DNA from 2 places in the Streptomyces sp. NBC_01334 genome. Region 1 is predicted to be linked to the other one. Evidence: predicted binding sites of a transcription regulator. Region 1 holds the regulator's gene; the other holds the start of a gene.
What was found. Region 1 encodes HrcA, which represses chaperone genes, less so after heat shock. Its sites were predicted from a motif close to TTNGCACTCNGNNNNNCNGAGTGCNAA; they were not measured.
Positions count from the first base shown of each region.

Region 2: groES (co-chaperone GroES) is a predicted target of HrcA. The motif match lies at 2,340-2,366, and genes of this name have one in related genera.

Region 1 covers NZ_CP130718.1:3,513,119-3,524,239, forward strand. The annotation lists gene OG736_RS15790 (S41 family peptidase) at 1-615, opposite strand, end outside; gene OG736_RS15795 (hypothetical protein) at 661-1,191, opposite strand; gene OG736_RS15800 (hypothetical protein) at 1,271-1,666, shown strand; gene OG736_RS15805 (VOC family protein) at 1,608-2,000, opposite strand; gene OG736_RS15810 (16S rRNA (uracil(1498)-N(3))-methyltransferase) at 2,027-2,773, opposite strand; gene OG736_RS15815 (nitronate monooxygenase) at 2,770-3,858, opposite strand; gene dnaJ (molecular chaperone DnaJ) at 4,061-5,197, opposite strand; gene hrcA (heat-inducible transcriptional repressor HrcA) at 5,198-6,214, opposite strand; gene OG736_RS15830 (MBL fold metallo-hydrolase) at 6,377-7,093, shown strand; gene OG736_RS15835 (DUF3097 domain-containing protein) at 7,136-7,939, shown strand; gene hemW (radical SAM family heme chaperone HemW) at 7,999-9,231, opposite strand; gene OG736_RS15845 (SpoIIE family protein phosphatase) at 9,738-11,121, opposite strand, start outside.
Region 2 covers NZ_CP130718.1:5,892,404-5,903,524, reverse strand. The annotation lists gene OG736_RS26660 (ester cyclase) at 1-41, shown strand, start outside; gene groL (chaperonin GroEL) at 149-1,774, opposite strand; gene groES (co-chaperone GroES) at 1,886-2,194, opposite strand; gene OG736_RS26645 (polysaccharide deacetylase family protein) at 2,527-3,342, opposite strand; gene OG736_RS26640 (polysaccharide deacetylase family protein) at 3,339-4,328, opposite strand; gene OG736_RS26635 (class I SAM-dependent methyltransferase) at 4,469-5,665, shown strand; gene OG736_RS26630 (cell wall-binding repeat-containing protein) at 5,643-7,694, opposite strand; gene OG736_RS26625 (RNA polymerase sigma factor) at 7,922-9,151, opposite strand; gene OG736_RS26620 (YciI family protein) at 9,329-9,685, opposite strand; gene OG736_RS26615 (MFS transporter) at 9,728-11,121, opposite strand, start outside.

The DNA.
Region 1 (11,121 bases):
CGCGAGGCGCTCCCCCGCCCACACGGGGTGTTCGATGTTGCCGTCCAGCTCCTCGTGCAGCCGGACGAACTCCCCGTCGCCCTCCCGGTCGATCCACAACTTGCCCGCCGTACCGCCCCGGTAGCGCTTCCAGTGGGCGGCCTCGCGCCCCATCGGCGCGGACAGCACCACGGTGTGCGGGCCGTGCGCGACCGTGCCGACCGGCCCGTACGGCAGGGTCGTCGCCGGTCCGCCGTCGATCGGGACGGCGCGGGCCCAGCTGCGGCGCAGGGTCGCCTGGTCGTGGGTGCTGACGGCGAGGACCCGGCCGTCCGGGGTCCAGCCCCGCACTCGGGTCTGCCAGCTCCCCCAGTACGTCAGCCGGGTCGACGGGCCGCCGTCCACGGGGGCGATGTGCACCTCGGGGGCGCCGTCGCGGGTGGAGGTCCAGGCCACGGTGGTGCCGTCGGGCGAGATACGCGGCAGGGTGACCGGCACGTTGTCGGCGCTGACCCGCCAGGCGCGGCCGCCGTCGAGGGGGGCCAGCCACACGTCGTCCTCGGCGGCGAAGGCCACCGACTCGCCGTGCAGATGGGGGTATCGGAGGTATGCGGCAGGCGTCGCGGGCTGTGTCACCGAATCACTGTATGCACCGGCGGGACCGCAGGTCAGGGGTTTCGATCACTTCTTTCCGCCGCCGCCCGCGCCGCCGCCCGCGCCTCCGTCCCCGTCCCCGTCCCCGTCCCCCCGCACGGTCTCGGTGACCGTGACGGTCACGGTGACCGTCGGCCGCCCGCCGGGCCGGTCGGATCCGGACGGCGCGACCGGCGACGGGGTCGCGGACTTGCAGTCGCCGAGACCGCTCACCCGGAACAGCTGCTTCTTCCCGACGACGGCGGTGAGATCCCCGCGCACACAGGCCCCGTCGACCGCACGCGCGACCTGCCCCTCGACCGTGATGTCCCGCCCGTCGGCGGTCTTCCCCTGACAGTCCACGGCGGCGACGGTCCCCGCCTTCTCCTGGCCCTCGTACCGAGCCGTGCAGGTCAGCCAGCGCACGTCCACGTCCCGCCGCTGGATCTCGGCCGTCGCGGCCTCGTCGGTGGTGTACGCCACGGACATGCTGCTCAGCCCGCCCGGCTCGCACGCCACGGCGCCCACCGCCGCCAAGGCCACCGACGGGAGAAGCCAAATGCGCCTCAATGCCCCCATGGACGGCAGCGTGCCACTCGGGCGGGCGGTGCGGTAGCCCGTATGCGGTCACGTTCCGCGCGGGTCCTACGGTGGACGCATGAGCGACCAACGCCGCCGGAGAACCCTCGTCGTGGACGAGACGACCACCTATGTGTGGACGGTCCGCCACCGGCACGGGGACGGGGAACCCTGCCAGGAGGTCCTCACCCTCCACCGGGACGGCGTGCGCACCCACCTCGTCTTCCGGGACGGTGAAGGGCGTTACGTGGGCAGCGTCGCCTACGGACACAGCGGCGGGGTGGGCGACCGCCGCCATCACCTCAACCTCCACGAACCCGGTGTGGTGCGCGCCTTCGTCGACGAGGCCGTCAAGCGGGAACTGCTGCCCCTGGACGGCGAGTTGGACGGCTGGGAGCTGTTCACCGCCGTCGCGCTCAGCCGCGCAGCAGCAGCCACTCCTGAAGTTCCACCAGATTGCCCTCCGGGTCCTTGAGGTGGGCCACGCGCATCCGGTCGGCCATCGGGGCGGGGCCGTGGATCAGGGCGGCGCCGCGGGCGGTGATCCGCTCGCACATGGCGTCCAGGTCGTCGACGCGCAGGGCCACCAGGGAGCGGTGACCGTTCGCCGTGTCGCCCAGCTCGCCCAGCACCTCGGCCATCATCTTCCGGTCCTGGATGGCTATCCCGGTCGAACCGGTGGCGGGCGAGAACTTCTCGTACGGCCCCCGCTCGGCCCCCGACTGCGGCTTGAGGCCGAGGACGTCGGCGTAGAAGCGGTAGCAGGCGGCGAAGTCGGTGACCAGCAGCCTTACCTGGACGAATTCCACGATGTCCTCCCGGAGGACGGGCGGGGTCAGGACCAGCGACCGGTCCTGCCCAGGATCAGGGACGCGGCCGCCGTGCCGGCGGTCGAGGTGCGCAGGACGCTCCGCCCGAGCCGGTACGCCTTGGCGCCCGCCTCCGCGAAGAGCGCCAACTCGTCCGGCGAGACGCCCCCTTCGGGGCCCACGACGAGCACGATCTCGCCCGTGCCGGGCAGTGCGGCGGTGGCCAGGGGCTCGCTGCCGTAGTCACGGTCCTCATGCAGGACGGCGGCGAAGTCGGCGCGGGCGAGCACCTCCGCCACCTGCCGGGACGTCGACGCGTCGGCGATCTCGGGGAAGCGGACCCGACGGGACTGCTTGCCGGCCTCGCGGGCGGTGGCCCGCCACTTGGCGAGGGCCTTCGCGCCGCGCTCGCCCTTCCACTGGGTGATGCAGCGCGCGGCGGCCCACGGCACGATCGCGTCGACGCCGGTCTCGGTCATCGTCTCGACGGCCAGCTCGCCCCGGTCGCCCTTCGGCAGCGCCTGGACGACGGTGATCCGGGGCGCCTCGGCGGGCTCCTCGACCACCTCCCCCAGGCTCACCACCAGCCGGTCCCTGCCCTCGGCGGCGACGACCTCGCCCCGCGCCCAGCGCCCGGCGCCGTCGGTGAGAACGACCTCCTCGCCGGTCCGCAGCCGCTTCACGGAGACGGCGTGCCGGCCCTCGGGACCGTCCAGTACGAACTCGGACCGGGAGGCCGGGAGTTCGTCGACGACGAAGACGGGCGCCGTCACGAGGCACCGCCCTCGCGGGCCTGGAACTCCGACAACGCTGTCCGCGCCTCGGCGATTTCGGACACCAGGACCTCCACCAGCTGCCCGGCGGGCAGCTCGCGGGCCAGCCGGTGTCCCTGTCCCGCCCACAGCGCCATGCCCTGCGCGTCGCCCGCCTTGGCGGCCGCCTTGCGCAGCGGCGAGGTGAGGTGGTGGACCTCCGGGTAGGCGGCGGGCGCGTACGGGCCGTGCTCGCGCAGGAAGCGGTTGACCAGGCCGCGGGCCGGGCGGCCGGAGAAGGCACGGGTCAGCTCGGTGCGTACGAAGAGGGGGTTGGTCAGCGCCTGCTTGTGCACGGCGTGCGCGCCGGACTCGGGCGTGACGAGGAACGCGGTCCCCAGCTGGGCCGCGTCGGCACCGGCCGCGAGGGCCGCGGCGATCTGGCTGCCGCGCATGAGCCCGCCCGCGGCGACGATCGGCAGGTTCACGGACTCGCGGACCTGGGCGATCAGCGCGAGCAGCCCGATGCCGGAGCGGTCGTTCTCCGGGTTGTCCTTGTGGGTGCCCTGGTGGCCGCCGGCCTCCACACCCTGCACGATCACCGCGTCCGCGCCGGCCCGCTCCACCGCGCGGGCCTCCGCGGCGGTGGTCGCCGTGACCAGGGTGAACGTTCCCGCGCGCCGCAGGGAGTCGAGCACCTCGGCGCTCGGGATGCCGAAGTGGAACGAGACCACCGCCACCGGGTTGTCCAGCAGCACCGCGAGCTTGGCGTCGTAGCCGTCGTCGCGGCCGCTCTCCGGGTCGCCCAGCTCGGTCTCGTACCAGGCGGCCTCGCCGGCCAGCTGGTGGGCGTAGACCTCGACGGCGCCCGTCTCCGCGTACTCCGGCTGCGGCATGAAGAGGTTCACGCCGAAGGGGCGGGCGGTGAGGCTCCGCAGCTGCTTGATCTCCTGGTACACGCCGTCGGCCGTCTTGTACCCGGCGGCCAGGAACCCGAGCCCGCCGGCCTCGCACACGGCGGCGGCGAGCCGCGGGAGGGAGACACCGCCCGCCATGGGGGCCTGCACGATCGGATACGGGAAGAGATCGGTCAGTGCGGAGGACATGACGGCATGTTGTCACGTCCTCCGAACAAGTCCGAATCGACCCTTCCCATTGACACGTGCTGTCACGTGCCGGCAGATCCAGCCCGTCCGGCGATTGAGGACGAGGCCCGTTCAGGGCCGATACGGGAGTCTGGGGGCGCAGCCCCCAGGGACGGGAAAGGGAAGGGGCGGCGGGGGCGAGAAAGCCCCCGCACACCCACCGTCACCGCCCGTTGAACGCGTCCTTCAGCCGGGAGAACAACCCCTGCTGCCCGGGCTGGAACTGCCCGGTGGGCCGCTCCTCGCCGCGCAGCTTGGCCAGCTCCCGCAGCACCCGCTCCTGCTCGGGGTCGAGCTTGCTCGGCGTCTGCACCTCGACATGCACGATGAGGTCACCACGCCCCCCGCCCCGCAGATGCGTGACACCCCGGCCGTGCAGGGGGATCGACTGGCCGGACTGGGTACCGGGCCGGATGTCGACCTCCTCCAGCCCGTCCAGCGTCTCCAGCGGCACCTTGGTGCCGAGCGCCGCCGCCGTCATCGGCAGGGTCACCGTGCAGTGCAGGTCGTCGCCGCGCCGCTGGAACTGCGCGTGCGGCAGCTCGTGGATCTCCACGTACAGGTCGCCGGCGGGGCCGCCGCCGGGGCCGACCTCGCCCTCGCCCGCGAGCTGGATCCGGGTGCCGTTGTCGACACCGGCCGGGATCTTCACCGTCAGGGTGCGGCGCGAGCGCACGCGCCCGTCGCCCGCGCACTCCGGGCACGGGGTCGGCACGACGGTGCCGAAGCCCTGGCACTGCGGACACGGCCGCGAGGTCATGACCTGCCCGAGGAACGACCGCGTCACCTGCGACACCTCGCCGCGGCCGCGGCACATGTCACACGTCTGCGCGCTGGTGCCGGGGGCCGCGCCCTCGCCACTGCACGTCGTGCAGACGATCGCCGTGTCGACCTGGAGGTCCTTGGTCGTGCCGAAGGCCGCCTCCTCGAGGTCGATCTCCAGCCGGATCATCGCGTCCTGGCCGCGCCGGGTGCGCGAGCGCGGACCGCGCTGCGACGCCGTACCGAAGAACGCGTCCATGATGTCCGAGAAGTTCCCGAAGCCGCCGGCGCCGAAGCCGCCCGCGCCTCCGCCGCCCGACTGCGACAGCGGGTCGCCGCCGAGGTCGTAGACCTGCTTCTTCTGCGGGTCCGACAACACCTCGTAGGCGGCGTTGATCTCCTTGAACCGCTCCTGGGTCTTCGGGTCCGGGTTGACGTCCGGGTGCAGCTCGCGCGCGAGCCGCCGGAAGGCCTTCTTGATCTCTTCCTGCGACGCATCGCGGCGCACGCCGAGAACGGCGTAGTAGTCCGTGGCCACCTACGACTCCGCCAGGATCTGTCCGACGTACCGTGCCACCGCTCGTACCGCTCCCATCGTTCCCGGGTAATCCATGCGGGTCGGTCCGACCACGCCCAGCTTGGCGACTGCCTCGCCGCCCGAACCGTAGCCGACCGACACCACCGAAGTGGAGTTGAGTCCCTCATAGGCGTTCTCGTGACCGATGCGTACGGTCATGCCCGAATCCCCCGCCTCGCCAAGGAGCTTGAGGAGCACGACCTGCTCCTCCAGTGCCTCCAGGACGGGCCGGATGGTGAGGGGAAAGTCATGTCCGAAGCGGGTGAGATTGGCGGTTCCGCCGATCATCAGCCGCTCCTCGTTCTCCTCGACGAGCGTCTCCAGCAGGGTGGAGAGCACCGTCGTGACCGTGCCGCGGTCCTCGGTCTCGAACGCGTCCGGCAGATCCTCCACCAGATGCGGCACGTCCGCGAACCGCCGGCCCGCGACCCGGCTGTTGAGCCGCGCGCGCAGATCCGCCAGCGAGGCCTCCCCGAAGGGTGCCGGGCAGTCCACCATCCGCTGCTCGACCCGCCCGGTGTCCGTGATCAGCACGAGCATCAGGCGTGCGGGCGCGAGCGAGAGAAGCTCCACGTGCCGCACGGTCGAGCGGGTCAGCGACGGGTACTGCACCACGGCGACCTGCCGGGTGAGCTGCGCGAGCAGCCGTACGGTCCGGGCCACCACGTCGTCGAGGTCGACGGCGCCGTCGAGGAAGTTCTGGATGGCCCGCCGCTCGGGACCGGTCATCGGCTTGACGCCGGCCAGCTTGTCGACGAACAGCCGGTAGCCCTTGTCCGTGGGGATCCGCCCGGCACTGGTGTGCGGCTGGGCGATGTACCCCTCGTCCTCCAGGGCGGCCATGTCGTTGCGGACCGTCGCCGGGGACACGCCGAGGCTGTGACGCTCGGTGAGCGCCTTCGACCCCACGGGTTCCTCGGTGCCGACGTAGTCCTGGACGATGGCGCGCAGCACCTGGAGCCTGCGTTCACTCAGCATCGCGCGCACACCTCCAGCAGTCGTCCCCAGTAGTCCCCTGGGAGCCCCGTCTGGCACTCTTCACATCCGAGTGCCAGCGTTCCCCGGCCCAGTGTACGGCTGTGGGGTACACCCGGGGCAAGGTCGGCCCCCGGCGCAGCGTCGTAGGGCTAGCGTCGCGGTATGACGGTGACTTGGGAAGAGCTGGGGTGGGAGCGGGTCGCGGCCGGGGTGGGACGGGTACGGCTGCCGGGCTGGGACTGCACCGCGGGGCTGGTCGTCGGGGCGGGCGCGGTACTGATGATCGACGCGGGATCGAGCCTGGCCGAGGGGGCGCGGCTGCGGACGTGGGCCGAGGAACTCACCGGCTCCCGTGTGACCCATCTCGCGCTCACCCACCCCCACTTCGACCATGTGTTCGGGGCTGCGGCGTTCGCGGGCGCGGAGGTCTTCGGAGCGGTGGGGGTGGACACCGTGCCGGCCGAGGAGCTGCGGGCGGACGCGGTGCGCAACGGTCTCGACGAGACGGCGGCGACGGAGGCCGCGGACGCGCTCGTCCGGCCCCGGCACCTCGTCTCCGGCGAGTGGACCCTCGACCTGGGCGGCGGCCGGCAGGTCCTGCTGGCGAACCTCGGCCCCGGTCACACCGCCCATGATCTGGCGGTCCTGGTCCCCGGCAGCCCCGGGACGGTGTTCTGCGGCGACCTGGTCGAGGAGTCCGGCGCGCCCCAGGCCGGCCCCGACGCCGTACCGTCCCGCTGGCCCGCCGCCCTCGACCGCCTCCTCGAACTCGGCGGCGAGAACGCGCTGTACGTGCCCGGCCACGGGGCGGTGGTGGACGCGGCGTTCGTACGGGCGCAACGCGACGCGCTGGCGGCCCGTTTCGGCGTGTCGCGCTGATCGTGTGTCCCTCGGCCCGGCGCTTCTCCTATCGTCATCCGAATGCGCCAGTACTCCGCCGACCTGACCCCTCCCTGGAAGCGGCCGAAACCGGTCCCCGAGGTCCCGGCGGAGGCCGGGCTGGTGGTGGAGGAGCCCGGCACCGGGTTCTGCGGGGCGGTGATCCGCTGCGAGGCGGGCACGGTGACCCTGGAGGACCGCTTCGGCAAGCACCGGGTGTTCCCGCTGGAGCCGCGCGGCTTCCTGCTGGAGGGCAGGGTCGTGACCCTCGTACGGCCTCCGTCCGGCGGTCCCGTACGTCCCACCCGTACCGCCTCCGGTTCGGTCGCCGTCCCCGGGGCACGCGCGCGTGTGGCCCGCGCCGGCCGTATCTACGTCGAGGGCCGGCACGACGCCGAGCTGGTCGAGAAGGTGTGGGGCGACGATCTGCGCGTCGAGGGCGTGGTCGTGGAGTACCTGGAGGGCGTGGACGACCTGCCGGCGATCGTCGCCGAGTTCGCGCCGGGTCCCGACGCGAAGCTGGGCGTCCTGGTGGACCACCTCGTCCCCGGCACGAAGGAGTGGCGCATCGCGCGGTCGGTCACGAGCGAGCACGCCCTGGTCGTCGGCCACCCGTACATCGACATCTGGGAGGCCGTGAAGCCGTCGGCCGTCGGCATCGAGGCCTGGCCCCGGGTACCGCACGGCCAGGACTGGAAGACGGGCGTGTGCCGGGCCCTGGGCTGGCCGGAGAACACCGGGGCGGTCTGGCAGGCGATCCTGAAGCGGGTGGGCTCCTACAAGGACCTCGAACCGGAACTGCTGGGCCGGGTCGAGGAACTGATCGACTTCGTGACCGCGCCCTGAGCCTCCGGGCTCCGGGCTCCGGGCTCCGGGCTCCGGGCTCCGGGCTCCGGGCTCCGGGGTCAGTCCACCAGGTCCCGTACCACCGCGTCGGCCAGCAGCCGCCCGCGCAGGGTGAGCACGGCACGCCCGTCGTCGTAGGGGCCGCTGTCGAGCAGTCCGTCCGCCAGGGCCCGGCGTGACGCCGCGAGCCCCTCCGGCCGCAGCAGGGCCAGCGGTACGCCCTCCCGCAGCCGCAGCTCCAGCAGGATCCGCTCCACCCGGCGGTCCTCTTCCGGCAGCAGCTCCCGTCCGGCCCCCGGCGACCGTCCGGCCGCCAGCGCCGCCGCGTACGCCCCGGGGTGCTTCACGTTCCACCAGCGGACGCCGCCCACGTGCGAGTGCGCGCCCGGGCCCGCGCCCCACCAGTCGGCGCCGCGCCAGTACAGCTCGTTGTGCAGGCAGCGGGCCGCCTCGGAGGTGGCCCAGTTGGACACCTCGTACCACTCGTAGCCCGCCGCGGCGAGAGTCTCCTCGGCGATCAGGTACCGGTCGGCGTGGACGTCGTCGTCGGTCATCGGGACCTCGCCCCGGCGGATCCGGCGGGCGAGCTGGGTGCCCTCCTCGACGATCAGGGCGTACGCCGAGACGTGGTCGGGGCCGGCGCCCAGAGCGGCGTCGAGCGAGGCCCGCCAGTCGTCGTCCGACTCGCCCGGGGTGCCGTAGATCAGGTCCAGGTTGACGTGGTCGAAGCCCGCCGCCCGGGCCTCCGCCACACAGCGCTCGGGCCTGCCGGGGGTGTGCGTGCGGTCGAGCACCTTCAGCACATGCTGCCGGGCGCTCTGCATGCCGAAGGAGATCCGGTTGAAGCCACCCTCGCGGAGAGTGGCCAGATAGGCGGGGTCGACGGACTCCGGGTTCGCCTCGGTCGTCACCTCCGCGTCCGCCGCCAGCCCGAACTCGTCACGGATCGCGCCCAGCATCCGCACCAGGTCGGAGGCGGCCAGCAGGGTCGGCGTACCGCCGCCGACGAAGACCGTGCGGACCTCGCGCGGGTCGTCGCCGAGCACCTTGCGGGCCAGCCGCACCTCGTCGATCAGGGTGTCGGCGTAGTTGTCTCGGGAGGCGAGCACTCCGCCGGTGCCGCGCAGCTCGGTGGCGGTGTAGGTGTTGAAGTCGCAGTAGCCGCAGCGGGTCGCGCAGTACGGGACGTGCAGATAGAACCCGAGGGGGCGGTCGGCGGCGCCGGCGAGCGCGTGCGCGGGGAGCGCGCCGTCGTCGGGAACCGGCTCACCGTCGGGAAGTGCGGAAGGCATGCAGCCCATTGTCCCGTACGTCCACCCCATCCCGGATGCCCCGCCGACCCGGACCACACCCACCGGACCCGCACACCGGCCGCCGGGCCGGTGCCGGATACCGGGCGAGCGCCGGATACGGGGCCGGTGCCGGACACCGGTGGGCGGTCAGCCCAGCGGCTCCGCGCCCAGTGGCCGTCCCGCTCGTGTGCCCGGCAGGATGTACGCCACCGCCGAGCCCCGCCTCGGCGAATCCGCTCAGCTCGTCCTGGGTCGCCATCCGGCGCGCACCCGTGCGAGCAGCGCGGGGTCCCGCATGAACGCGAGGAACAGCAGGCCCTGGTCGCCCCCTGCCCGCCACCATCACCTTCACGCCCGGGCCTCGCCACCGCCGTACCCGGCCTCGCCTCTGCCGCGACGCCTGGCCCCGCCACCGCCACGCCTGGCCGGCCCCGCCACCATCGCCGACCGCCCGCCCGGCTCCGGCCCCGCCGCGCGCCGCCCCCGCGTACGAGCACGAGCGGCGGCTACTCCGCCTGAAGTACCAGCAGCGCCAGGTCGTCCTCCGGCGGCTGGTCGCCGAACTCGTGCACCAGCCGCCGGATCCGCTCCGCGATCAGCTCCGCGTCGAGTCCGACGCAGCCCGCCAGCGCCGCGGCGAGACCGTCCTCGTCGTCGAACTGCCGCAGGCCCGAGCGCCGTTCCGTGACGCCGTCGGTGACGCACAGCAGGCTGTCGCCGGGCCGCAGCTCCAGACTGTCGCTGGTGTACGTGACGTCCTCGATGACTCCGAGCAGGGTCTGCGGTCGCCCGCCCGTGGCGACCGAACCGTCCGGGCCGAGCAGCAGCGGCAGCGGGTGCCCGGCGGAGGCGAGGGTGCAGCGGACCCCGCCCTCGAAGGGGGCCAGCTCGCCGTAGAGCAGCGACAGGAAGCGGGTCTGCGGGCCGTCCCCCGGCCCGGCGGGGCCGACGAAGGCGCGGGCGGCGGCGTCGGCGGCCTCGGTCGCGTCGTCGAGGAGGAGCTGGTTGAGCCGGTCCAGGACGTCGGCCACGCCATAGCCCTCGCGGGCCAGCAGCCGCAGCCAGGGCCGGGCCAGGCCGATGACGACGGCCGCCTCGGGCCCCTTGCCCTGCACATCGCCCACCGCGAAGCACCAGCGGCCGTCGCCCGCCGGGAACAGGTCGTAGAAGTCGCCGCTCGGCCCGCCCTGCTCGCGCGGCTCGTAGACGAGGGCGCTGCGCACCCCCGGGATCTCGGCGACCGCGCCGGGCAGCAGCCCCCGTTGCAGGACGGCGCTGATGGTGGCCTGGCGGGCGTACTGACGGGCCGCTCCGATGGCGAGCGCCACCCGGCGGCCGAGATCCTCGACGAGCCCGGTGACCTCGTCGACGAAGGCCGGCAGCCCGGCCTGCCCGATGACCAGGGTGCCGAGCGGCCGGCCGCCGGCGATCAGCCGGTAGGCGAGGGCCGTGCCCTGCGGGCCGAGCGCCGCGCCGGGCCACGGAAAGGGCTCGGGCCCGGAACGGGGGCCGCCGTCGGGCGGACACGGCGGATCCTTCTCCAGGGCCCGGCGCAGCTCCTCGACGCGGTTCTCGCAGCCGTGCCAGACCCGGGCCAGCCGTGGTCCGGGCCCGCCGGCCCACTCACCGCGCCCGCTCACCTCGTCCTCGAGCCACACCGCGCACCAGTCGGCGAGCCGCGGCACGAGCAGCTGGCCGGTCAGCGCGGCCACCAGATCCTCGTCGAGCTGCCCGGCGAGCAGATCGGACGCCTCGGCGAGAAAGGAGAGGGCACCGCGGTTGAGCCAGTCCCGGTCCCGCGAACCGACCGGCTGCGGGACCGGGGCCAGGGCTTCGAGGAGACCGGGGCCGGTGTCGAGCGGGCGGTCCGGGTGGGCGGTGAGGCCGGCG
Region 2 (11,121 bases), 2.4 Mb from region 1:
TGATGGAGCAGCTGGGGGCGCTGGACGCGCTGGAGCGGTAGGCGACGCAGAGGCCCGGCACCCCTTGTTCGTGGGGTGCCGGGCCTCTGCCGTGCCTGCGACCTGGGTCAGTACCTGTCGACCCGGGCCGGTGTACCGACGCGCTGCGTCAGTGGGAGTGACCGTGGGAGTGGCCCGCGGCGGCCGGCTCTTCCTCTTCCTTCTTCTCGACGACCAGGGTCTCGGTCGTCAGGAGGAGGGAGGCGATGGAGGCGGCGTTCTCCAGGGCGGAGCGGGTGACCTTGACCGGGTCGATGACGCCGGCCTTGACCAGGTCGCCGTACTCGCCGGTCGCGGCGTTGAAGCCCTGGCCCTTGTCGAGCTCGGCGACCTTGGAGGTGATGACGTAGCCCTCGAGGCCCGCGTTCTCGGCGATCCAGCGCAGCGGCTCGACGACGGCGCGGCGGACGACGGCGACACCGGTCGCCTCGTCGCCGGTCTTGCCGAGGCCGCCCTCGAGCACCTTCGCGGCGTGGACGAGCGCGGAGCCACCGCCGGAGACGATGCCCTCCTCGACCGCGGCGCGGGTCGCGGAGATGGCGTCCTCGAGACGGTGCTTCTTCTCCTTCAGCTCCACCTCGGTGGCGGCGCCGACCTTGATCACGCACACGCCGCCGGCCAGCTTCGCGAGGCGCTCCTGGAGCTTCTCGCGGTCCCAGTCGGAGTCGGTGTTCTCGATCTCGGCCTTGATCTGGCCGACCCGGCCCTGGACCTCGGCGGAGTCGCCGGCACCGTCGACGACCGTGGTGTCGTCCTTGGTGACGGTGACGCGGCGGGCGGAGCCGAGCACGTCGACGCCGACCTGGTCGAGCTTGAGGCCGACCTCTTCGGAGATGACGGTGGCGCCGGTGAGGACCGCGAGGTCCTGCAGCATCGCCTTGCGACGGTCACCGAAGCCGGGGGCCTTCACGGCGACCGCGTTGAAGGTGCCGCGGATCTTGTTCACGACCAGGGTCGACAGGGCCTCGCCCTCGAGGTCCTCGGCGATGATCAGCAGCGGGCGGGAGGAGTTGGTCTGGATGACCTTCTCCAGCAGCGGCAGCAGGTCGGCGATGGAGGAGATCTTGCCCTGGTTGATGAGGATGTAGGGGTCCTCGAGGACGGCCTCCATGCGCTCCTGGTCCGTCACGAAGTACGGCGACAGGTAGCCCTTGTCGAAGGCCATGCCCTCGGTGAAGTCCAGCTCCAGACCGAAGGTGTTGGACTCCTCGACGGTGATGACACCGTCCTTGCCGACCTTGTCCATCGCCTCGGCGATGAGCTCGCCGACCTGCTGGTCCTGGGCGGACAGCGCGGCGACGGCGGCGATGTCGGACTTCTCGTCGATCGGGCGGGCGGTGGCCAGCAGATCGTCGGAGATGGCCTTGACGGCGGCGTCGATGCCCTTCTTCAGGGCGGCCGGGGAGGCACCCGCGGCAACGTTCTTCAGACCCTCGCGTACCAGCGCCTGGGCGAGCACGGTGGCGGTGGTCGTACCGTCACCCGCGATGTCGTTGGTCTTGGTCGCCACCTCCTTCACCAGCTGGGCACCGAGGTTCTCGTACGGGTCGTCGAGCTCGACCTCGCGGGCGATCGTGACACCGTCGTTGGTGATGGTGGGGGCGCCGAACTTCTTGTCGATGACGACGTTGCGGCCCTTGGGGCCGATCGTCACCTTGACCGTGTCGGCAAGCTTGTTGACGCCGCGCTCGAGGGCGCGACGGGCGTCCTCGTCGAACTTCAGGATCTTCGCCATGGGAGCGGTTCAGCCCTCTCGGAAAACGTGGGAGAAACGAACTGCGCCCCCAGCACCCGGCTTCACAAAGTCGCGGGGCCAGGAGCGCAGTTCACTGCAAAACTGGGTGAATTACTTCTCGATGATCGCGAGCACGTCGCGAGCCGAGAGGACGAGGTACTCCTCGCCGTTGTACTTCACCTCGGTGCCGCCGTACTTGCTGTACAGGACTACGTCGCCGACCTTGACGTCGAGCGGCAGGCGCTCGCCGTTCTCGAAGCGACCCGGGCCCACCGCGAGGACAGCGCCCTCCTGGGGCTTCTCCTTCGCGGTGTCCGGGATGACCAGGCCAGAGGCGGTGGTCTGCTCGGCGTCGAGCGGCTGGACCACAATGCGGTCCTCGAGCGGCTTGATGGCAACCTTGGAGCTGGTGGTCGTCACGATCCGACCTCCCCCTTCGGAGATCTCACGGGGCTAACTGTCTGAGGTGGCGACCAGGTGGATCCGTCGTCGCGGGTGCCGGACCTGCCCGTCGCGTGTTGGCACTCTCCAGGGGGGAGTGCCAGAACTGAGACTATGACCGCGATTAGCACTCGGTCAAGCGGAGTGCCAATGCCTGCGGCGCGTCGGCCGGATTTCAGCCTGGGTGAGTGGCCCTTTTGCCGTTGTGCGCCCGCGTGAGTCCCGTACCGGGGGCTGCCGCCCCCGGGCCCCCGCTTCGGCCCCGAAGGGGCCTCGTCCTCAATCGCCGGACGGGCTGAAACGCACGCGTCCTACAGATAGTCCTCCAGCCTGGCCACCGTCAGGCCCTGCTCCTGTACCCGCCTCAGCAGGCGTGTCGTCCGTTCCCTCAGCCCCGGGCCCGTCGACTCGTCCGGGGCCACGGCGATGATGTCGCCGGGGTGGAGGCGGTGGGGGCCGTGCGTGTAGGTGAGGTCGGTGGGGCCCATCGAGGCACGCCACAGGACGATGGCCGCGATGCCGCAGTCGGCGGCGGCGCGTCGGGTGGTCGTGTCGTAGGTGCCGTAGGGCGGACGGAAGAACCGGGGGCGCAGGCCGAAGCGGGCGCGGAGCTTGTCCTGCTGGCCGCAGATCTCGGCGCGCTGGCCGGCGTAGGGCAGGCCGCGCAGGGCCGGGTGGTCCAGGGTGTGGTTCTGGATGTTCGCGCCGACGGACCGCAGGCGCGCGAAGTGGGCGTAGCCCGGGCCCACCACGCTGTCCGTGAGGAACATGCTCACCGGAAGACGCAGCTCGCGGACCATGTCGACGAAACGGGGGTCGCGCTCGGCGCCGTCGTCGTAGGTGAGGAAGACGACCCTGTCGGTGGTCGGGACGTGGTCGACGACCGGCGGGAAGGCCGCTCCCGGGCTGCCCGCCAGGGAGCGGGCGGGGTGGCGCGGCGCGGGGGCCAGCGGGGCCGTCAGACCCCAGTGGCGGTACGCGTCCTGTCCGGCCGGGCCGTGCGGGCGGACCCGGGCGGCGGCCTTCTTGCCGAGCCGTTCGATCGGGTCGACGGACTGGGCGCAGCCCGCCAGGGTCGCCAGTGTCGTCAGGATCAGCAGTACGGCCGGCAGCCCCCGCGTCCTCACAGGTAGTCCTCCAGCCGCGCCACCGCGTACCCCTTCGCCGTGACCTTGTTCAGGAACCGGCGGACCATGTCGGGCATCGTGCCCTTCCAGTCGCCGCGGCCGCGGAAGTGGCTCAGGACGATGTCGCCGGGGTGGAGGTCCTGGTCCCACTCGCGGTACTCCCAGTGGTCGACGAAGACCTCCTCGGCCCAGAGCGGGGCGTAGCGCACGCCGCAGGTCTTCGCGGCGCGCAGGGTGTCCTGGTCGTAGTTGCCGAAAGGCGGCCGGAAGAGGGTGGGGCGCTTGCCGTAGCGCTTCTCGATCACGTCCTGCATGCCGCAGATCTCGCGCTTCTGGCGGGCGTAGGAGAGGGCGGGCAGGTAGGGGTGGCGCAGGGTGTGGTTGTTCAGTCCCACGCCCCGGTCCTGCATCTTCTTGAAGTAGTCGTAGTCGTCCTTGACCAGGTAGTCGCTGAGGAAGGCGGTGTACGGGATCTTCAGCTCGCTCATCATGCGCAGGAACGCCGGGTCCTTCTCGGCGCCGTCGTCGATGGTGAGGAAGACGATCCGGTCCCTGGTCGGGATCGTGGTGAAGACCGGCGGGAGGCCGAGTGCCTCGTGATCGTCGACCTCGAAGCCCTTGCGGGTGGTGATCTCCGGCCTGTTCGCGGGCGGCGCCGGGGGTGTCAACGGGACCTGCTTCAGGCCCCAGCGCTTCGCCGCGGCGACCCGGGCCCGGTGTGCGGCGCGGAGCCTGGAGGCGTACGAGTGCAGGGCGCGGGCGGGGGGCGCCGCGGGGGGAGGCCCTGCTTTCCGGGGCTGCTGGCCCGGCGCGGGGCGGGCCGCGCGGCCGGCGTCCTCGCCGCCTCCCGCGCAGCCCGAGGCGATGGTGGCCAGGGCGAGGACGGTGATCAGGCTCCGGACGCCCGCGCGTCGGCGGACCGGCCCGCGCCGACGCGATACCCGAGAACAGTCGCGCTTGTCATCATTTTGTACGACAGGTCCCATGGCGCCGGATCCTCGCAGCCGCCGCCCGGCAACCCCGCCCGACACCTCCGCCGAAGACACACCATCCACCGACTGGCCCAAAGGGACCCGCAGCGGCGGGCGGTGACCGGTGCCGCGGACCGCTGGTCGACAATGAGGTGGTGAACGACCTCGCTCCCCTCCTCACCACCGAGGGCCGTGCCCTCCTCGACCTGGTGCGTGGCACCGCTCCCGCCGACGAACTCGCCGTCGCCACCCGGCTGCGCCGCGAGCACCCGGCCGGCCTGGTGTCCGCGGCGCTCGGCCAGGCCCGGCTGCGCCGGCGAGCGGCGGCGAAGTTCGGGGCGTCGGACGCGGAGCGGATGTTCTTCACGCCGAACGGGGTGGAGCAGTCGACGCGGGCGAGTGTCGCCGGATACCGGGCCGAGCGGATGAAGGCACAGGGCGTGACGTCGGTCGCCGACCTGTGCTGCGGGATCGGCGGCGACGCGATCGCGCTCGCCCGGGCCGGGATCCGGGTGCTGGCCGTGGACCGGGACCCGGTCACGGCGGAGGTGGCGCGCGCGAACGCCGACGCGCTGGGGCTGAGCGCGCTGATCGAGGTGCGGGAGGCGGACGTCACCGAGGTGGACACCGGTGGCTACGACGCCGTCTTCGTCGATCCGGCGCGCCGAGGAGGCCGCGGGCGCATCTTCGATCCCGAGGCGTACTCGCCTCCCCTGTCGTGGGCGGTCGGCGCCGCCCTCGCCGCCCCGCGCGCCGCCCTGAAGATCGCGCCCGGCGTGCCGCACGAGGCGATCCCGGCCGAGGCCGAGGCCGAGTGGATCTCGGACGGCGGGGACGTGAAGGAGGCGGTGCTGTGGTTCGGCACCGAGCCAGGGGCCGTGCGGGCCACTCTGCTCCCGGGGCCGCGGACCCTGCTCGGCGCCGGGCTGCCCGACCCGGACGTCCGGCCGGTCGGGCGGTATCTGTACGAGCCCGACGGCGCCGTCATCCGGGCCCATCTGGTCGCCGACGTGGCCCGGGAGCTCGACGGCGGGCTGATCGACGAGACCATCGCCTACGTCACCGCCGACGCCCTGCGTCCGACCCCGTACGCCACCGCCTACGAGATCACCGACCGACTGCCCTTCAACGTGAAGAAGTTGAAGGCGCTGCTGCGGGAGCGGGGGGTCGGGATCCTGACCGTGAAGAAGCGGGGGTCGGCGGTGGAGCCGGAGGAACTGCGCAGGAAGGTGCTCCCCAAGGGTCAGGGGCCGCACTCGGCGACCGTGTTCCTGACGCGGGTGGCGGGAGCGCCGACGATGCTCGTCGGGGCCCCCGCCGGGTCGGCCGTTACTGCCGGTGGAGCGTCTTGAGCGGTGCCAGGTTCGGCTGGGCGCCGACCGCGCCGGGACGCTGCGCGGTGGTGTCCGAGGCGTCGCCGTCGGTGCGCGCGGCGAAGGCGCTCGCCGACGTGCTCGGCGGGATGACGCCGTTGAAGTACGGGGTGTACGTGACGTAGGCGCTGCCCGGGCCCATCGTCGCGCCGACGGTGTTCAGCGCGGCCGGGGAGATCGAGCTGTTGATGCCGAAGGCCGCCGTGAAGTTGACGCTGGCCGTCTCACGCTGGAAGTAGCTGGTGAGCTCGGCCGACGGGGCGGCGGCGCTGGTGGTCCACAGGAGCGGTCCGAAGACGTTCATCGCCGAGGCCGCCGACACGCCGTCGCGCCAGGAGCCGGAGTAGGCGAGGGCGGTCTGGCTCGGCGCGGACCACCAGAACAGGGCGATGGCCACCGAGATCGACGGGTCCGTGGTGCCCGAGATCGGGTAGTACGAGTACGTCGACGGCCAGCGCGAGAAGCTCGAGTGCGTCAGCGCGTACTTCGCCGCCGCCCCGACCGTGATGATCATGGTCTTGTCGGGGTTCAGGCTGTTCAGGTACGACTGCACCGACGCGGTCAGCTTGTTGCCGTTGGTGAGCACGACACCGCCCGCGCTGGCGGCGCCGTCCGAGCCGGCCGCGGCCGCCGCCGAGAGGGCAGCGCGGTACTCGGTGCCGCCGGCCAGGAAGACGTACTTGGGGGCGGAGGTGATCGTCCTGGTCACCATCACCGAGGTCGCGTAGCGGTCCGCGCCGGTCAGCCGCACGGGGACGTAGCCGAGCGCCTTCACCTGGTTGAGGACCGTGTTGTCCAGGACGGACGTGCTGCCGACCAGGTACACGGGCTTGCCGGGCTTCAGCATCCGCTTCAGCTCGTTCTTCGTCGTCGAGGACAGCCCGGTCTTCTGCGTCATCAGCACCGGGCCCTCCTTCCGGCCGGCCAGGGCGGGCGCGGTGACGGCGTACGCCGGGTCGTCCTGGTTGACCAGCACCGCGGACTTGGCGTCCATCAGGCCGGGCTCGCTCCCGCCGACGGTGTTCCAGGTCCAGCGGGAGGAGGCGGTGGCGGTGAGGTAGGGGTTGGCGCCCCAGATCCGCGCGGTGCCGTTCTTGCGCAGCGGCTGCCAGCTGGGGTTCCCGACGTGGTTGCTCTGCGTCGCGCCGGTGACCGCGGTCAGCTCGCCGGTCGTCGTGTCGACGTACTCGACGGTGTGCACGTCGTCGCTGTTCGGCGAGGTGTGGGCGTCGAAGAGGATCCGCTTGCCGGTGGGCGACCAGGAGGGGGCGGCGTACCGGCGCGGGCCGGCGGTGAGCTGCTTGACGTCGGTGCCGTCGGCGTTCGCCGTGAAGATCTGCGGGTTGCCGTCGGTGTCCTTGCGGACGAACGCCAGCTTGGTGCCGTCCGGCGACCAGGCGGGCTGCTCGGCGTCGGCCAGGGCGAGCTTGACCGTGTTCGCGGCGCCGTCGTAGACGTACACGCCGGCACCGGCGTTGCAGCTGCCGGCGCGGCGCTCGAACGCGACCAGGCCCTTGACGTTCACGCTCGGCTCGGAGTCACAGACGGTGGCCGGTTCCAGGTTCGCCGGCAGCAGCGGGCCGGGCGCCCACGAGGCGTCGGAGGGGCCGTAGGCGAGCTGGCCGCCGCTGGCGAAGACGACGTAGCGGCCGCCGTTCCAGAAGGTCAGGTCCTCGTACGGGGCGCTGGAGCGCAGGCCCTGCGCCCACGGCAGAGTGATCTTCTTGGTGCCGTTGGGCAGCACGCTGGAGATCTGGCCGGACACGCTGACCACGCGGCTTCCGTCCGGTGCCCAGGTGGCGTAGCTGCCCACGTTGGGGATGGTGCTGGTCTGGCCGGTGGCGGGGTCGATGAGCAACCCGCCGTCGTTGAGGATCTTGCCCTCGGTGCCCGGCCAGGGTCCGGCGTCGTCGGCGACGGCGCCGGGTACGGCGGCCAGGGTGCCCGCGGCGGCGAGCGCCGCCACGGTGGCGAGCGCCGCGGCACGGCGGCGCGTGAACAGTCTCAAGTTGTCGACCCCCGGGGATCACATGATGTCGTCGGAGCCGCGCGTGGGCCGGGTCGGGTCGGCGTCGTCCCCCGTCGCCGTTTCCCCTCGGCCGCACAGTCGTTTCACAGCGGCCGGATCACTCTAGGTCGCCCCCGCCACAAAGGGAACGCATTTGCGGCCGACACACGTTCGAAATTGCCGGGGCTTTAGGTGCGGGCTGCGGAGGTGCGAGCTGCGAGGTGCCCTCAGTTCGGTCGGCACTCGTCGGCCCGCGCCCGCAGCAGCTCGCGTTCCCGCTCGTTGCCCGTCAGCTCCGCGGCCCGCTCGAACTCGGCCCTCGCCTCCGCCGTCCGGTCCAGCCGCAGCAGCAGGTCGCCCCGGACGCTGGGGAGGAGGTGGTAGCCGCGCAGGGTCGGTTCGGCGACGAGACGGTCGACGATCTCCAGCGCGGGCCCCGGGCCGTCCGCCATCGACACGGCGACCGCGCGGTTGAGTTCGACGACCGGGGACGGGGTGCGGGCGGCCAGCAGCGCGTACAGGGTGGCGATGGCCGTCCAGTCGGTGTCCTCGTAGGTGTGGGCGTGCGCGTGGCAGGCGGCCACGGCCGCCTGGAGGGCGTACGGGCCGGGAGCGCCGGTGGCCACGGCGCCGGCCCGGTCCAGGGCGGCGATGCCACGGGCGACGAGCATGCGGTTCCAGCGGCGCCGGTCCTGGTCCTTGAGGAGGACCGGCCTGCCGTCGGGGGCGGTGCGGGCGGCCGTGCGGGACGCCTGGAACTCCAGCAGCGAGGCCAGACCGTGGACCTCGGGCTCCTTCGGCATCAGGGCCGCGAGCTGCCGGGCCAGCCGCAGCGCGTCCTCGCACAGCGCTGGGCGCAGCCAGTCGTCGCCCGCGGTGGCCGCGTACCCCTCGTTGAAGATGAGGTAGATGACGTCGAGGACCGAACCGAGCCGGGCCTCGCGGTCGGGTCCGTACGGCACCTCGAAGGCGATGTTCCTGGTGGCCAGGGTCTTCTTGGCGCGGACGATGCGCTGGGCGACGGTCGGTTCGGGGACCAGGAAGGCGCGGGCGATCTCGGGTGTGCTCAGGCCGCCGAGCAGGCGCAGGGTGAGGGCGATGCGGGCCTCGGCGGAGAGCACCGGGTGGCAGGCGGTGAAGACGAGCCGGAGCAGGTCGTCGTCGATGGCGTCCGGGTCGGCGGGCTCCTCCGGCGGGGCCGCCAGGTCCAGGCTGCGGCCGATCTCCTGGAGCTTGCGGGCGTAGTTCTCCCGGCGCCGGACCAGGTCGACGGCGCGGTGCCGGGCGGTTGCCGTGAGCCAGGCGCCGGGGTTGTCCGGCACCCCGTCGCGCGGCCACTGCTCCAGGGCGGCGACCAGGGCGTCCTGAGCCAGCTCCTCCGCGATGCCGACGTCCCGCACGACACGGGCGACGGCGGCGATGACGCGGGGCGACTCGAGGCGGAAGACGGTCTCGATGGCGGCACGGGGGTCCGGCGGTCGCGGGGCACGCGGATCCGGGGCGCCGCGGGGGTCCGGGGCGGTGCGGGGGTCCGGGGCGGCACGCGGATCCGGGGCGGTGCGGGGGTCCGAGGCGGGCTGTTGTTCCACAGCCCACCATCGAACACCCCGGCGGTCGTTCAGGCCAAGGAAGGCTCAGCCTTCCGCGATCTCCCGCACCTCACAGGTCACCGTCCAGTGCTCCTCGTGCACCTTCAGGAACCGCTTCGTCCACTCGACGGCCTCGGCCATGTCCTTGCACTGCATGAGCGCGTAGCCGCCGACGACCTCCTTGGACTCGGTGAAGGGTCCGTCGGTGAGGGAGATCTTCCCGCCCTCCCAGTGCGCGCGGACGCCCTGCGCGGACGGTGTGAGCCCGGCGGTGTCGAGCATGACGCCGGCCTTGGTGACCTCCTCGATCAGCTCGCCCATCCGCTGCATCAGCTCGGGACTGGGGCCCTCGGCGGGGGCGGTGGCCTCGTCGATCTTCACGAGCGACAGGTAGCGGGGCATGGTGACTCCTCGGATGCGGTGAGCCGGGTCCTTCCCGGCCTCTCATCCCTTCGTCGAACGGGGGACCACCGGATCGACACCCTCGCCGGACTTTTCCGGGGAATCTTTTCCGGCCGGCGTTTCCGCAGCTCGCGCCCCCTTCCGCGCCCGCTTCCCGGCTCCCTTCCCGTACGTCAGCCCGGCCGCCACCGCGCCCACCGCGAGCAGCGCGGCCGCCACCCAGTAGGCGGCGGAGTACCCGTCGACCAGCCCCTGCCGGCCGCCCGCGCCGTCCTGCCCCGCCGCGACCGTCACCAGCACGCCCAGCCCCACGGCCCCGCCCACCTGACGCGAGCTGTTGAGCAGTCCCGAGGCCATGCCGGTCTCCTCAGGGGCGACCCCCTCGGTGGCGGCCGTGCCCAGCGGGACGAAGCACATGCCGATCCCCACGCTCGCGACCGTCTGCGGCAGCAGCACGGAGACGAGGAAGCCGCCGTCCACCGCCACGGTGGCCGCGAACAGCGCGATGCCGACGGCGCCGATCAGGCCGCCGCCCAGCAGCAGCCGTCCGGAGCCGAGCCGGCCGATCGTGCGGGTCGCGATCACCGTGCCGGCCACGACGCCCGCGCAGAACGGCAGGAACGCGCTTCCGGCGGCCGTCGGTCCGTAGCCGAGCACCTGCTGGAGGTAGAGGGAGGTGAAGTAGAACGCGGCGAACTGGCCCGCCGACATCAGCAGGGCGAAGACGTTCGCCGCGAGCACCGGACCGTTGCCCAGCAGCCCGAGCCGCAGCAACGGCTGCCGCACCCGTGTCTCGGCCACGGCGAACGCGGCCAGCAGGACGACCGCCGCGGCCAGCAGCCCCGCCGACTGCCAGGCCGTCCAGCCGTAGGTCTCCGTGCGCACCAGACCGAGCACCAGCAGCGCGGTCCCGGCGGTGACGAGGAAGGCACCGACGACGTCGAGGCGGGCGCGCGAGCCCCCGCCGGTGTCGGCCGGTACGGCGGACCGGGCCAGGAGCAGCGCCGCCGCCACCACGGGCACGTTGACCAGCATGACCGAGCGCCAGCCCGCCCAGTCGGTGAGCAGGCCGCCGGCCAGCACGCCCACCGCCCCGCCCACGGCGCCGGCCGCGCCCCACAGCCCCAGGGCGCGTGCGCGGGCCGCCCCCGCCGGGTGGTTGACGGTGATCAGGACGAGCGCGACCGGCGCGAGCGCGGCCGCTCCGACGCCCTGCACGGCCCGGGCGGCGATCAGCTGCCCCGGCGTCTGGGCGAGCCCGCCGGCCAGGCTCGCGACGCCGAACACGACGAAGCCGGCCCTCAGGATCCGGCGCCGGCCGACGACGTCGGCGAGCCGGCCGCCGAGCATGAGCAGCCCGCCGAAGGTCAGGGCGTAGGCGTTGACGACCCAGGCCAGTGACTCGGCGCCGAAGCCGAGGCCGCGGCCGATGCCGG